2 regions of the Halomonas sp. MMH1-48 genome follow, and region 1 is predicted to be linked to the other one. Evidence: predicted binding sites of a transcription regulator. Region 1 holds the regulator's gene; the other holds the start of a gene.
The links. The regulator sigma-54, encoded in region 1, starts transcription at its own class of promoters, with help from an activator protein. The targets are predictions, from matches to a motif close to TGGCACNNNNNTTGCTNT.
Positions count from the first base shown of each region.

Region 1 (7,837 bases):
AGAGCGACCCATGGAAGTGGGGGCGACGGCGAGCTCGCCGTTCGATGCCGAGGGGGTGCAAACCCGTAATAATCGATTCATCGATCGGGGGCAGGTTGCCAGCTACATGCTTTCTGCTTATAGCGCACGGCGTTTAGGTATGCACTCGACTGGAAATGCAGGTGGCGCGCGCAATTTACGCCTGCTGGCTCCGTTAACGCCACGAGCCGAGCTGTTGAGTCAGATGGGGCAAGGTATTTGGGTCACCGAACTCATGGGGCAGGGGGTGAACGGTGTGACCGGTGATTACTCGCGGGGAGCGGCAGGCTTTTGGATTGAAAACGGTGAAGTTCAGTACCCAATCGAGGAGTTCACGATCGCCGGTAACCTGAACAAGATGTTTGCCGGGCTGAGCGGCGTAGGGGATGACACGGATACACGGGGCAGCATTCACACGGGGAGCTGGCTGGTGGATGCGATGACCGTGGCGGGCAGCTAAGCGTACGCTGCATCGATTACTGATCTTCTTCAAACCGAGCGTCGAATAGCGCCTCGATAGCATCGAGCGCTCGTTCGGCGTCTTCCCCTTCTGCAATGACGGTGAGCTCGGTACCGCAGGGCGCGGCGAGCATGAGCAGTGACATGATATTGGCAGCATCCGCTTTTTGCTGCTTCTTGTACACATGAATCTGGGCAGAGAACTGCTGGCCACACTGAACCAGTTTGGTGGCTGCGCGGGCGTGAAGGCCGCGCTGATTGGTAAGGGTCAACGTTCTTTCGGGCACTCTGGTTCCTTTTTGCCGAGTGGGGTTTTAGGGAGGGCTCAGGGAGTACTGGGCGTCGCCGCCGTATGTTGGGTTGTCGGCGTTTCGCTGAGCGTGTACTGCAGCCCTAGCTCGCGATGCCTCAACTGCACTTCCCCTGTTTGTTTGACGAGCCGCTGTGCAAGCTGCTCGATCATATAAACGGACCGGTGTTGGCCGCCCGTGCAGCCAATGGCCACGGTCATATAGCTGCGATGGCTATTTTGATAAGCTGGTAGCCACTTCTCCAGCCACGTTTCAATATCGCTTGCCATGGCCTCTACCACGGGGTAGCCGCTCAAGAAGTCGATGATGTTGGCGTCGCGACCGGTATATTGGCGCAGAGTAGGGTCCCAATAAGGATTGGGCAAGCAGCGTACGTCGAACACGAGGTCGGCATCCAGCGGAACGCCGCGTTTGTAGCCAAAGGACTCGAAGGTGAGCGTCAGTTGATGCTGGCGCTGATGAGCTACTTGGTCGGTAATGCGGCGTCGCAGATCGTGTACGGAGAGTCGAGACGTATCGATCAATAAATCGGCGAGGTCGCGAATGTCATTCAGCGTCTCTTCTTCTTTGTTGATCGCTTCTTCCAGCGTCATGTCGCTATCACGGGTGAGGGGATGACGACGGCGGGTGGCCGAGTAACGCTCCAGCAAAATACGCGCATCGGTTGTCAGGTAGATCACCTGAAAACGAATTTCCCGGTGGCGCAATTCTTCAAGTAGCGCTGGCAGACGCTCCAGCGCAGTAGGTAAGTTGCGTGCGTCGATACTGACGGCAATCCGGGTGCGCTCACCCTGGGCGCGCAACTCGTCGATAAGCGAGCCCAACAGCATGGCAGGCAAGTTATCGATCGCGTAATAGCCAAGATCTTCCAGCGCTTGTAAGGCGATAGACTTACCGGAACCTGAACGGCCGCTAATGATCACCAGTTGCATAGCGTCTCTCTTGGCGTTTGAGCGTAAGAAGTAAAGACAAATTGAAGGAGTAGATCTGTTACGCAGCCTGTTCGCGTATCTTGGCCGTTATCAGCGTCAACAGTTCTTTTTGACTGCCTGCTTTGCGCAGCTGTTGGCGAGTATCGGCGTCGTTCATGATCGTCGCGACTTGTCCGAGCAAAGCAAGGTGCGTGTCATCGGCTTCTTCAGGCACCAGCAAAACGAACACGAGATCGACCGGGTCCCCATCGATGGCATCGAAATCGACGGGTTCCGCCAGTTTCAAAAAGCCAGCAATGGGGGCACTGCAGTGCGGGCTTCTTGCGTGGGGAATGGCAACACCGTTGCCAATCCCCGTGCTGCCAAGACGCTCGCGCCCAATCAAACGACTGAACACTTCTTGGCTGTCAAGGCTGGGCGTGTTTTGGGCGATAAAGGTGCTGAAAAACTCCAGCACCCGCTTTTTGCTGCCCCCGGGTACGTCATAAAGCACGCGCTCCGGGGGGAGAATGGTTTCCAACGTCATTGAGTTAACGCACGCCTGCGCCTTGAGCGCGAGCTTGTGCTTTTTCCTTGTGTTTGACGAGTTGACGATCGATTTTGTCCGCAAGGGCATCGATGGCGGCATACATATCGTTATCGAGTGCCTCGGCATGAAGGTCAGCACCGGCGGCATGTAGCGTGCACGCTGCCTGCTGGCGCTCCTTTTCGACAGATAAGGTCACTTGTACCGTGGTGATATTGTCGTAGTGTCGTTCGACGCGTTCCAGCTTTTCGTTAACGTAGTCACGCAAGGCGTCAGTCAGTTCAACGTGATGACCAGTGATGTTTACTTGCATTGACGTGCTCCTTATCCATCGGGCTGTACTTCGATTGTAACCCTTTTTACGCTATTGCAAAGCCCTTGCGGTGAGTTTGTCACGACCAAGCGTTTAACTAGCGTAAACGGCGGCGCTCGCTCGAAGAGGGAATGCCCATCGACTCGCGATATTTCGCGACGGTACGTCGTGCCACGCTTATTCCGCCCTCTTCGAGAAGCGTCACCAAGCGACTATCGGAGAGCGGTTTGCCTGAGGGCTCCTCTTGAATGAGCTTTTTGATACGTGCGCGAATGGCCGTGCTCGAGTGGCTGTCGCCGCCGTCTTGGCCACTGACTTGACTGGAGAAAAAGTATTTCAACTCGAACACGCCACGCGGTGTATGAATGAACTTCTGTGTCGTCACGCGGGAAATGGTCGACTCATGCATCTCTACGGCTTCGGCGATGTCGGCCAAGATCAGCGGCTTCATGGCCTCTTCGCCGTGCTCTAGAAAGCCAATTTGGCGAGCGATGATTTCACGCCCCACGCGCAGCAAGGTGTCATTGCGGCTAGAGAGGCTTTTGATCAGCCAGCGCGCTTCTTGAAGGTGCTCTTTCAAGAACTGGTTGTCCTGGCTCTTGTCGGCGCGTTTGATCAAGCTGGCGTAGTCGGGTTGGATGCGTAGCCGTGGAAGAGCGTCCGGGTTGAGCTCTAAATGCCAGCCTTCGTTGTCATGGCGCACGACCAGATCGGGAGTGATGTAGCTATCGTCGGTCACGCCGTAGGCGCTGCCGGGTCGGGGGTCGAGGCTGCGAATTAATCGAATGACGTCATCCAACTGCTCATCGTCCAGGCTCAAACGGCGCTTGAGGAGGCGCATATCGTCTTTGCCTAGCGCCTCCAAAAACTGTCGTACCAGCCGTTTGGCTGGCATCAATAGCGGGGTGTCTTCCGGCAACGCAGCAAGTTGAAGCATCAGACATTCGCGCAGGTCGCGAGCGAATACGCCGGTCGGCTCGAACTGCTGCAAGCGCAGTAGGGTATTTTCCACTTCCCGTTGGCTCAAGCCGTCATGACCTTGTGCTTTGAGCCCTTCACGAATGTCGTTGAGCGGCTGGGTAAGATAACCATTGGCGTCCAGCGCATCGATCAGGCTCTCCGCAATTGCATATTCCCGTGAGCTGACATCGGTCATGGCCAGTTGCCACAGCAAATGGCCATGAAGGCTTTGGCCAGCGGCTTGGCGCTCGAAGTCGGGTCCTTCGCTACCACCGCTCAGACTGCCCATGTCTTGGTAGGTGTCCGACCAGTCGCTGTCGACGGAGAGTTCGTTGGGAATGCTGTCAGACCACTCGGCCTCTTGCGGCTCGCTGACTGCCTGCTCTCCAAACTCGTCCTCTTGCTCGAGCATAGGGTTGGCGTCAAGCGCTTGCTGAATTTCTTGACGGAGGTCCAGCGTAGAGAGCTGCAGCAGGGCAATGGCCTGTTGCAGCTGGGGTGTCATGGTCAGCTGTGTGCCGATACGCAATTGGAGAGAAGCTTTCATGACCATCTGAGAACCACTCGTTAATCAGAAAGCTCCACCCTAGAGCGAGTTATGGCTACGTGCAAGTGCAATAAGCATGCCACTAAAAGAAAAGTTTGGTCAGGCCTCGGTTTAGAGCCGGAAATCAGCGCCCAGATAGACGTCGCGAACCTTTTGGTTATTGAGAATCTCCTGGGCGTTCCCACTGGCGATGATGTGGCCATCGCCAACGATGTAGGCGATATCGCAAATATCCAGGGTTTCACGCACGTTGTGGTCGGTGATCAAGACGCCGATGTGGCGTTTTTTGAGTGCACGGATAATGGTTTTGATTTCGCCGACCGAAATAGGGTCGACCCCGGCAAAGGGTTCGTCGAGTAGAATGAACGCGGGCTCGGTGGCCAGCGACCGCGCGATCTCTACTCGACGGCGCTCGCCTCCTGAGAGGCTCATGCCTAGGTTGTCACGAATATGGGTGATATGAAAATCTTCGAGCAGTGACTCCAGGCGAGCTTCTCTGGCACTGCGATCGAGCGTTTTGCGCGTCTCGAGGATGGCCATGATGTTATCGGCTACCGAGAGCTTGCGAAAAATCGAGGCCTCTTGGGGAAGATACCCAATGCCTGCCATGGCGCGTTCGTGCATGGGCGCGTGGGTCAAATCCAGATCGTCGATACCCACATTGCCCGCATCGGATTTGACCAGTCCGACGATCATGTAAAACGAGGTGGTTTTACCGGCTCCATTGGGGCCCAACAGTCCAACGACACTGCCCTGGGCGATTTCCAGGTTGATGTCCTTGACGACGCGGCGGCGTTTGTAGCTCTTCGCTAGGTGGTGGGCGTAGAGCGTTTTGACAGGTGCGGAATCTGCAGACGTTGATGCTGCCACGTGTGGGCGCTCCCTATTGTTCCGGCTGAAGGGTCATGCGAATGCGCTGGTTGTCGCTACCGTTCACGTCGGAGCGAGCTTGCACCACTTCCTGGTCGATGAAGTACTCCAGGCGGCCCCCTTGAAAGCGGTCGCCTTGCTGGGTCAGTTCGGCTCGGTCGATCAGCTCCACGCGGCGTTCGGCGACGTGATAGATGATGCGCCGCGCCCAACCTTCCATGGGGGTCTCCTGGTCGTCGAGACGATTGCGCAAGTAGGCACGCTCACCCGTGGCAATGGCTTGAGAAAGTTCCCCTGCATCATTGCGCTGAATCTCGACGCGTTCGCCGCGCAATTGCATTTCGCCTTGACGAATATCCACGTTACCTGAGTAAACTGCGGTGCCCGCGCGCTGGTCGAGGTCCAGGCGGTCGGCTTCTACTTCGATGGGTGCTTGGCTTTGCGCCATGGCAGCCGTCGCCAGCGGTAGCGTTAAAGCAAAGAGGGTGGTGCGGAGAGAGGCATTCATCGCGACTCCTAGGGGGTACGAGTGGCCGGCGGATGCACGCCGCGCACGTTGTTGGTCAGGCGGACCTGGCTGTCATCCAGCCAAACGTCCATGCGGGAAGCTTCCATACGCTGAGGGGGCTGCTGCAACAGCACGGGCGTAGTGCTCCAGGCGTGGCGGGTCACGCCATCGTAGTTGAGTTGCTGTGTATCGAGCTGCCAACCCTCTTCAGGCGCGAGCAGCCGGGCAGACCCGCGCAGCGTCAAGGCCTGAGTATCGGTATTCAGGGTGCCGGTATCCGCGGTCGCCAACCACTCCCGCTGTTCGCTATCGAACAGCGTAGCACGTGGCGACACGACATCTGTCATGGCCGTTTGAGGTGTATGCACTAGCCGGGGAGTGACCAGCGACTGCTGAATCGCCCCCGATTCCCCAAATAGGGTGATTTCGGCATTCTCTAATACATGACCTGGCTCCTGAGCGCGCGCTTGCTCGTCGATATCTCGCTCTTGGGCGCTGCGCGGGTCGAGCCAAACCAAAAGCATGCCCAGGACGACGACCAGTGCCGTTACCCAAACTCGTTTTCTGAGCTTTACGCCCATCATGAGTGCCTGTGAAGATAGGTGTCGAGTACGGCATCCCAATGCCCTTGGGAGGTGAGCAGCGTATCGCAAATTTCACGCACCGCGCCGTGCCCGCCCAACCGTTCGGTGATCCAATCGGCGTGGGTATGCATATAATCGGGTGCATTGGGGACCGTGATGCCAACGCCTGCGCGCTTGATGGGTGCCAAGTCTGGCAGGTCGTCCCCGCAGTAAGCGACTTGTTCGAGCGTAATATCCAGCCGCTGGCAGAGGGCTCTCAGGGTCGTGAGTTTGTCTTCGCAGCCTTGATGCACATGGCTGATACCTAGTGCCGCAGCGCGCTGGCTGACCATCGGCGAATCGCGGCCGGTGATGAGCGCCACATGAATGCCAACGCGTTTGAGCAGTTTCAAGCCATGCCCATCCTGAGTGTGAAACGCTTTGATCTCGATGCCGTCGGCTTGAAAGTAGAGTCGGCCGTCCGTCAAAACGCCATCTACGTCTAGCGCAAGTAGTTTTACGCGGCGGAGCCGGTCGAGTAGTGCATCGGGTAGGGCCATATAGCCTCCTTAACATCCATGGCAAAAAGCGTTATCACGCAGTTAAATCACACCGCTGGCCAGTAAGTCATGCATATGTAGCGCGCCGATGGGACGCTGTTGCTCGTCGACGACGGCCAGCGCGGTTATCCGGCTATCTTCCATAATACGTACCGCTTCGGCTGCTAGCACGTCAGGACCGATGCGTTTGCCTGGGCGCGTCATGACGTCGTCGACTCGCACATCGCGCAAGTCATGAAATTGGTCCAATGTGCGTCTCAGGTCACCGTCGGTATATACACCTGCCAAACGGCCTTCGCTATCGATGACGCAGGTGAACCCAAGCCCTTGGCGTGTGATCTCTAAAAGCGCATCGCGTAGCGGGCTACCCAATGCAACCTGAGGCAGCCGCGTGCCGTCGTGCATGAGATCGCGGACTCGCAGTAGCAGCCGCTTGCCGAGGCTTCCGCCCGGATGAGAGAGCGCAAAATCTTCCGCTGTAAAGCCACGTGCTTCAAGCAAGGCCACGGCAAGGGCGTCCCCCAGTGCTAGCGCGGCGGTGGTCGAGCTTGTAGGGGCAAGATCCAGCGGGCAGGCTTCGCGCTCGACGCCGCTGTCCAAATGGGCATCGGCGTGGCGTGCCAGGGTAGAGCCTGGACGTCCAGTCATGCTCACCAGCGGGGTGCCAAGCCTTTTAAGCAGAGGGAGTAGCGCCGTGACTTCAGCTGTTTCGCCGGAGTTAGAGAGCGCCAACACCACGTCGGTACGGGTGATCATACCGAGATCGCCGTGGCTGGCTTCACCTGGGTGTACGAAAAAGGCGGGCGTGCCGGTGCTTGCCAGCGTGGCAGCCAGTTTGCCTGCAATATGACCCGACTTGCCCATGCCGGTCACCACCACGCGGCCTTGGCAGGCGAGAATGAGCTGGCAGGCATGGTCGAATTGGTCGTCTAGCTTGGCTTGGAGGCCGCCGATGGCTGCTTGCTCGATTTGCAGCGTGCGCAGCGCACTTTCACGCAGTTGGCTGGGTGTAGAGAGTGGCTGGCCCATGGCATGTCTCGTTTTCATGATGTGAATGGGTAGCTGGTAAGAATAACATCTTGCGGCGCTATTTAGCTAAATCACGACAAGGTCGTCGATGGTATGGAGGGGCTCCATTGCATGAACGATGGTGCGCTCACTGTTAGCGTCGCTGCTGTTGAGAGTAGCGTTGGATCATGATGTTCGATACTATTTCGAAAACACTGTTTTTTAAACTGCCCTGTGGCTTGTCGGTTTATACTGACGCGTT
Region 1 is NZ_JAKRFL010000001.1:410,655-418,491, reverse strand. It holds gene pmbA (metalloprotease PmbA) at 1-478, shown strand, start outside; gene MHM37_RS02010 (HPr family phosphocarrier protein) at 495-764, opposite strand; gene rapZ (RNase adapter RapZ) at 803-1,720, opposite strand; gene ptsN (PTS IIA-like nitrogen regulatory protein PtsN) at 1,779-2,246, opposite strand; gene raiA (ribosome-associated translation inhibitor RaiA) at 2,251-2,559, opposite strand; gene MHM37_RS01990 (RNA polymerase factor sigma-54) at 2,657-4,072, opposite strand; gene lptB (LPS export ABC transporter ATP-binding protein) at 4,178-4,936, opposite strand; gene lptA (lipopolysaccharide transport periplasmic protein LptA) at 4,950-5,444, opposite strand; gene lptC (LPS export ABC transporter periplasmic protein LptC) at 5,453-6,025, opposite strand; gene MHM37_RS01970 (HAD hydrolase family protein) at 6,025-6,567, opposite strand; gene MHM37_RS01965 (KpsF/GutQ family sugar-phosphate isomerase) at 6,610-7,596, opposite strand.

Region 2 (7,837 bases), on a different contig from region 1:
TGAATCTGGCTGGCGCTGCACTGGCAGCGGCTTCGCGGGTCGCCCAGGTGGCCACAGGGGCAAGGGTTCATCGCGGCAACGAGCTGAAATTGGGCGGGGTAGCGACGTTCGTGGCTGGCGCGGGAGAGGTGGATTTCGCCCGTTTCCAGCGGTTGGCGTAATACTTCCAAGACGTTACGAGAAAACTCCGGCAGCTCGTCCAAAAACAGCACGCCGTGATGCGCAAGCGATATTTCACCCGGTTTGGGTTTCGAGCCACCGCCGACCAGCGCGGCGGCGCTCGCGCTGTGGTGGGGTTGGCGAAAGGGCCGTTGGCCCCAGTCGGCTTCCAGCGGCAAGCCGCATACCGAGCGCACGGCTGCCACTTGAAGCGCATCATCTTCTGACAGCGGCGGCAGAATGCCGGGCAAGCGGCTGGCGAGCATGGTTTTGCCGGTGCCGGGTGGGCCTGCCAGCAATAAGTTGTGGCCCCCTGCCGCGGCTACTTCCAGCGCCCGGCGCGCCTGATGCTGGCCGCGCACGTCGGCTAAGTCCGCCACCGGGGCGGTGGATTTGACGGAGGCGGAGAGCTGATGGGGCGGGAGCTTTTCCTGGCCCAACAGGTGGGCGACGACTTGCCAGAGAGAGTCGGCGGGCAGCACCGGTAAGTCGCCTGCCAGGGCGGCCTCATCGGCGCAGGCGCGGGGGACGATCAACGCTTTATTGGCGCGGCGGGTCGCCAGGGCAAACGGCAGCACGCCGGGCACTGCACGCAGCTTGCCATCCAGGGCCAGTTCGCCCGCGCACTCCATGCCTTCTAACGCATCTACCGGGATTTGGCCAGAGGCGGCGAGGATGCCCAGCGCAATCGGCAAATCAAAACGGCCCCCCTCTTTGGGTAGATCCGCCGGGGCGAGGTTGAGGGTAATGCGCTTGGTATTGGGGAAGTCAAAGCCCGCGTTGATCAAGGCGCTGCGCACCCGTTCGCGGCTTTCCTTCACGGCGGTTTCCGGCAGGCCCACCAGTGTCAGGCCCGGCAAGCCATTTGCCAGATGTACTTCGACATGCACCGCCGGTGCTTCCAACCCCACGCCTGCCCGCGTGGCCACAATCGCTAGTGTCATGGCGCTCCCTCGCAACGTCTCTCAATCGGCTCACTCAGTTTAATGAGCCTGCTTGTTGGCTAAGCCTACTTTATTTCAAGCGTTGAGCGCTACTGAGGCAGTAAGGGCCGGTTGGGACTACCCAGCAAAATGGGCGTTCAGCGCAGTGGTCAGTTCGCGGGCAAAGCGCTGGGCGGAGGGGAGAGCGCCAAAGCTCCACACCGGGGGCAGGCGCAGCAGGTTGCCGTTTTGAACACTCGGCAGGTGTTGCCAGAGGCCGCTCCCCTCCAACTGCTCTTCCACGCCTGCGGGGAGTGGGTCGACGACCACCAGCGTGGCATCGGGGTAGCGTGCCAGCGCTTCGATACCGGCCAGTGAAAATCCCCAGGCGTTGGTGGGCTGATCCCAGGCGTTGGGCAATTCGAGCTGTTCTAGCACGGCGTTGTAGAGGCTGTTCTCGCCAAACACGCGCACATGGCGGGCATCCATGAACTGCACCATCAGCAGTGGGGGCGAGTCGCTGCGCTGGCGACGCAGGTCGGCCATCAGCTGCTGGGTGTTCTCGATCAGCGCATCGGCCTCGGCGTTGCGGTCGGTCAGCTCGCCCAGTTGGCGAGTGAGGCTCTGCATCTCTTGCCACGTATCCGCACCCGGTGAGTAGAGGGCGAAGGTGCCCACTGGGGCGATTTTCTCCAGCCGGGGAATGAGCCCGGTAAACATGGGCGAGAGCAGCGTTTGCTCGGGGGGCGATTGGGCCAGCAGCTCGAAGTTGGGCTGGGTGCGCAGGCCAATATCCATCACGCCCTCGGGAATGCGCGGCTCGCCCACCCAGTCGTGGTAGGCCGGTTGCTGCGCAATGCCGCTCACGGGGGCATCAATGGCTAGCAGCGTTTCAGCAATGGTCCAGTCGATGGTGGCCCACTGGGCGTGGCTGGCGGTAGACAGCAGCAGGCTTGCCGCGAGAAGGCCGTGGCGAGCCAGGATAAGCAGTCGGGGAAAACGGCGCATGGCATTAGTACCTAGCAATAAGCGCCTTATTTAAACGAGTCTATTTATCAATTGCAAATAGAAACACCCAGGCAAGCGCAGGTTGCGTAGGCCTGGGTGTGGGCTTGGTGGGCGATGCTCAGAAGCGGTAGTGAACGCTGGCAGTGATACCGCGTTCGGCACCGAAGTAGCAGTACTCCAGTGAGTTACACGATGCCACGTACGCTTTGTCCAACGCATTGTGCACATTCAGGCGGGTTTCGACGCCGTTCAAGCCTACTTGGCGCCAGTCGTAGCCCAGCGTGGCGTCAACCAATGTGTAATCCGGCACCGTGGCGGTGTTGGCGCGGTCGGCGGCAATGTCTGCGTAGTGGCGCACGCCTATGCCAACATCCACACCACTCAGCCAGCCTTCCTGCACGGCATAGTGACCCCACAGCTGCACTTGGTGGCGGGGTGAGTAAATAGCGTGATTGCCCTGGTTGCCGTCGTCGCTTTTGGCGTAAGTAATGTCGGTAAAGCTGTAGCCCGCCTGAAGCGAGAGCGCCTCGGTGAGCTGTGTTTGGGCTTCCAGTTCGATACCTTGCGACTCGATCTCGCCTACAGCGCGGTAGGGGTCGGTGGGCTGCTCTTTGGTCGCCACGTTCTCCTGGCTGATGTGGAACAGCGCTGCGCTGTACTGCTGCTGTTCGTTGGGCTGGTATTTCACGCCGGTTTCCCACTGCGCGCCTTCCATGGGAGAAAGCAGGTCGCCGTTGGCATCCACAAAGCTGGTGGGGGTAAAGGCCGTCGAGTAGCTGGCATAAGGTGCGATGCCGTTATCGAACAGGTACACCACCCCGGCGCGGCCGCTAAACTGGGTGTCGCTGAGCGCGCTGGTAGCGCCGCTGTCGCGGTTGGTGTTGTCGATATTGACCCAGTCAAAACGCCCGCCCAGCGTCACGCGCCACTGGTCAATGGCGATCTGATCCTGCAGATAGACCCCGGTTTGCTCCAGCTCGTGGTTCTCCTGAACGGGCGCGTAGAACACCAGCGGCTCGCTACCGTAGACTGGGTTGAAGGCATCCAGCGAGGGGAACGCGCCGGAAGGCCAAGCAACCTCGTTCTCGCGTTGCTGGTAATCCGCGCCGAGCAGCAGGGTGTGCTCCATGAAGCCGTTGGTCAGTCGCGCTTCTAACTGATTATCCACCGTCAGGGCCTGAAGCGACTCCTCGCTGCCGGAGTAGTAGCGGGCCAGTTCGTTGGAGGTCGGCGATGCCCAGCCAAAGCCGTACACCTGATTCAGCGTCACGTCTGAATTGAGATAGCGCAGCAGTTGGCGGGCGGACACGAGGTCGTTAAAGCGATGTTCGAGGGTATAGCCAAGCATGCGCTGGGTGCGCTGATAGGCGTCGTAGTCGGCTTCGCCATCGAAGAAGTTATTGCTTATTTGGCGGCCATTGCGAGCGATCACCGCGCCTTCATAGGGTACGCCGGAGTGGTAGCCGCCTTCTGGTTCATCTTGCAGGTAGGCTTCTACGGTGAGGCTGGTAGCGTCGGTCATGTCCCAGGTCAGCCGTGGCGCAATGGCGTAGCGCTCCTCCTCGGCTGGGCCAAACTGGGTATCGGCGGCGCTGGCAATGCCGGTGAGCCGAAACGCGACGCGCTGCTCTGCCCCCAGCGGGCCCGTGAGATCGAACGCGGCACTGCGCTGGTTATTGTTGCCGACACTGAAGCGCAGCTCGCCGCCCGGCTCGAACTCGGGGCGTTTACTGTTAAGAGCCACCACGCCGCCCGGTGAGGCACGGCCATACAGCACGGACGCCGGGCCGCGCACCACCTCGATGCTGTCTAGAAACCAGGGGTCGATGCGCATGCTGCTATGGGAGTTGGCGTCCCCCATCACCTTCAAACCATCTAAAAAGGTGTTGCTCAAGCTGCCATCGGAGAAGCCGCGCAGCACCAGGTAATCAAAACGGTTGGAAGCCCCTATTTGATTGCTGTACACGCCGGGCGTGTAGTCGGTAGCGCGTTGCACCGTGGTGACACCGCGCTGTGTCATCTGCGTATCGGTGATGGTTGAGACGCTCTGCGGCGTTTCAATAAAAGGCGTGGCGACTTTGGTGGCTGCTTGTTGAGCCGTCACGGTAACCGTGGCCAAGGGCGTGCTGGTTTGTGCCGCCACGGGTGACATCAGCACCATCAGCAGCGCGCTAGTGAGTGGAGCCAATAAGAACGGACGATGGAGGGAGGCCATAAGTGATCCTGAGAGGAAGTGGAATCAGTTTTATTGAGCAATGAGAATTATTACTTTTTATGGCATCGTAAAGGTATGCGTTATGCCAAGCCTGCTATGCGCGCTGTCATAAGTGATCGCATCAAGGGAACGATGACTTATGGCTTGTCCCGTTGAAGCTCGTGAGGGGAAACACCGAAGTGGCGCTTAAAGGCGCTCGAAAAATTGCTGGCATGGCGGTAACCGCAGCGGTGGGCCGTGTGTTGAACGCTGTGGCCTTGGCGCAACGATGCGTGCGCCTGCTCCAGGCGCGCTTGGCGAATGTAGTCGAACAGTGTGCAGCCGTAGTAGGCACGAAATTTCTGCCGCAGGCTGCTGGCGCTCATGGCGGCCTCTTTGGCTAGAGCCGCGAGGCTATAGGGCTCGGCGGGATGCTGAGTGATGCGCGCGTGCAGCGCTGCTAGGCGGCGTCTGTCTCGGGTGGAGAGGCCGTGATGCTTGGGGAGTGCGGGCGTCGTTTCCGGTAGTCCCAGGCCAATCAGTTGTATCGCGAGACCTTGCCACACGAGGGGCTGGCGCCAGGTGGTGGGTGGTTGCTCACTTATGGTGCAAAGGTGCTGGTGTAAGGCACTCGGCAGCCGCCAACGGTGCAAGGCCGGTTGGCTGCCGGGAGCGGGGAGCCCTAACGGTGCGGTCGTACGCACCGCAATATTCACGGTACTCAGGCGCGGCTGAGCCGGTTGGTGCACCGTTAGCGGGTGGTGGGCATCAAAGTGAGCGCACACTCCCTCCCCGGCACCTAGCTGCAGGTGCTGCTGGCCTATTTGTAGTTGAATCGTGCCTTCCAAAATAATGCTAAAGAACCAGGGGACGCTTTGGTAAGACGTGGAGGTATAGCCGCGCTCTACTTGCAGATTAGACAGCGTTAGGTGCAGCCCTTGGGGTAAGCCAACATCGTGCACATGGCCCAGCGCGACCGGCTGGTGTTGTAAAGGGGTGCCGTCCACGCGGTAGTGAATGCCAAATCGTTGGCCAAGCTGGACCAGCGAGCGGTGGGTGATTTCGGGCGTGATGAGGCGTTCCTGCGGGGGCATCTGAGCCGTCGCTATCGTGAATGAGGCAGCCAATCAACGCACGATAGCACTATCGCGACGGGAGTCAATGATAGTGATTCTTGTTCGCTAATTTGGGGCAGCTCAGCCTGCCCCATTCTGAGCACAACGGCGGCTTACTCAGTATCGCCAGTGGACGGTTTATCGGACGTTGGTTTCGTCGTCCCGGAGGGGTGCACAGGGGCGGGCGGCACTTCGGCTTCTACGGGCGTGGACGCGGTGTTGCTAGAGGCTTCTACGGCCGCTTCCAGGCTGGCCACTTGGCGCTCTAAGGCTTCAACCCGCGAGCGCGTGCGCTGCAGCACATCCATCAAAATATCGAAATCTTCCCGCGATACCAGCTCCAGGCGGTCAAAGGCGCCGCGTACCACCTGCTGGACACCTTTTTGAATATCTTCCGGGGCTTGCGACGCATTCTGCAGACGGTCGCCGATCTGCTGGGCTAAGCGGCTAATGCGATCTTGGGGCGCCATGGCTCTCTCCTTGAAAGGGCATGCATGAATATGAACTGCTTGTCAGTAAGGATACGCAACCCGACGCCGATTCGCATGCGCCGCGTGTGAATTAAGCGTGGTGAGCGGGAAGAATCAATGCATCGAAATGGAGCGGCTAGCTTTTATTAATGTTCATTAATGGTGCAAAGCCAGGGTGAGCCTCATTGGGTAGCACGTCTAAGCTACCGTGAATTGCTTATATAATTATTTTAAGTAATTGAAAGTTAATAATAAAAAAGCGGGTGGCACGGTATGCGCATTAGTAGGGCAAGCACTAAATTCGGGCGGCCATGCCGCTTTTCACCGAGTGGGACTGATCCAGCAGGGGAGATCCGGGATGAAACTCATCACCGCTATCATCAAGCCATTCAAGCTTGACGACGTTCGTGAAGCACTCGCCGACAACGGCGTTCAAGGGATTACGGTAACCGAAGTGAAAGGCTTTGGCCGCCAGAAAGGTCATACCGAACTCTACCGCGGCGCGGAATACGTGGTCGATTTTCTGCCAAAGGTGAAAGTGGAAGTCGCCGTGGACGATGCACGCCTGGAAAGCGTGCTGGACGCCATCTGTAACGCAGCGAATAGCGGCAAAATCGGCGACGGCAAAGTGTTCGTCACGCCGTTGGAAGATGTGATCCGTATTCGTACCGGTGAGCGCGGTGCAGATGCCGTGTAAGGGTAATGCTGGGCGGCTGATGATGTCGCCGCGCTGCCACGTACATCTTCCAAGTACCTCTTCTTAAGTACCAACGGGGAACACCTCATGAATGAGTTAGCTGATTTGAGCTATGCGCTCGATACGTTCTACTTCTTGATCTGCGGCGTGCTGGTCATGTGGATGGCCGCTGGCTTCGCGATGCTGGAAGCGGGCTTGGTTCGCTCCAAGAATACCGCCGAAATTCTGACCAAAAACATCGCGCTGTTTGCGATTGCTTGCACCATGTACCTGCTGGTGGGTTATTACATCATGTACTCCAGCAGCGCAGGCGGCTTCTTGCCGAACTTGGGCTTCTTGATCGGTACCGAGAACAGCGTCGATGCGGTGCTGGCCGGTGGCGACGATGCGCCTTACTACTCCATGCGTTCTGACTTCTTCTTCCAGGTGGTGTTCGTTGCCACCGCCATGTCGATTGTCTCGGGTGCGGTTGCTGAGCGTATGAAGCTGTGGGCCTTCCTGGCTTTCGCCGTGGTGATGACGGCGTTCATCTACCCGGTGTCGGGCTACTGGACCTGGGGCGGCGGCTGGCTGTCCGAAGTGGGTTACTCTGACTATGCCGGTTCTGGCATCGTCCACATGGCGGGTGCGGCCGCCGCGCTGGCAGGTGTACTCGTCCTGGGCCCGCGTAAAGGCAAGTACGGTAAAGACGGCTCTATCCATGCAATTCCCGGTGCCAACATGCCGCTGGCCACGTTGGGTACTTTCATCCTATGGATGGGCTGGTTCGGCTTCAACGGTGGTTCCGAGCTGAAAATGTCCGATATCGGCTCTGCCAACAACGTTGCGCAAGTATTCGTCAACACGAACGCTGCGGCAGCAGGCGGTGTGATTGCCGCTCTGGTGCTGGCCAAGCTATGGTTCCGTAAAGCGGATCTCACCATGGCGCTGAACGGTGCGCTGGCTGGCCTGGTCGCCATCACTGCGGATCCGCTCTCTCCCTCGGCGCTGGGCGCCGCCATCATCGGCGCAGTAGGTGGCCTGATCGTCGTCGCTGCGATCGTCACGCTGGACAAGCTGAAGCTGGACGATCCGGTGGGTGCGATCTCCGTGCACGGTGTGGTCGGTATCTGGGGCGTGCTGGCTGTGCCGCTCACCAATGGCGATGCCTCTTTCGGTGCGCAGTTAATCGGTATCGTGGGCATCTTTGGCTGGGTCTTCATCGCAAGCCTTGTGGTATGGCTGGTGCTGAAAGCGGTCATGGGCATTCGCGTGAGCGAAGAAGAAGAGTA
Region 2 is NZ_JAKRFL010000004.1:150,685-158,521, forward strand. It holds gene MHM37_RS05800 (YifB family Mg chelatase-like AAA ATPase) at 1-1,103, opposite strand, end outside; gene MHM37_RS05805 (ABC transporter substrate-binding protein) at 1,221-2,090, opposite strand; gene MHM37_RS05810 (TonB-dependent siderophore receptor) at 2,209-4,305, opposite strand; gene MHM37_RS05815 (AraC family transcriptional regulator) at 4,443-5,378, opposite strand; gene MHM37_RS05820 (accessory factor UbiK family protein) at 5,513-5,869, opposite strand; gene MHM37_RS05825 (P-II family nitrogen regulator) at 6,228-6,566, shown strand; gene MHM37_RS05830 (ammonium transporter) at 6,654-7,837, shown strand, end outside.
Region 2: a site for sigma-54 is predicted at 6,134-6,151, ahead of MHM37_RS05825 (P-II family nitrogen regulator). Genes of this name have one in related genera too.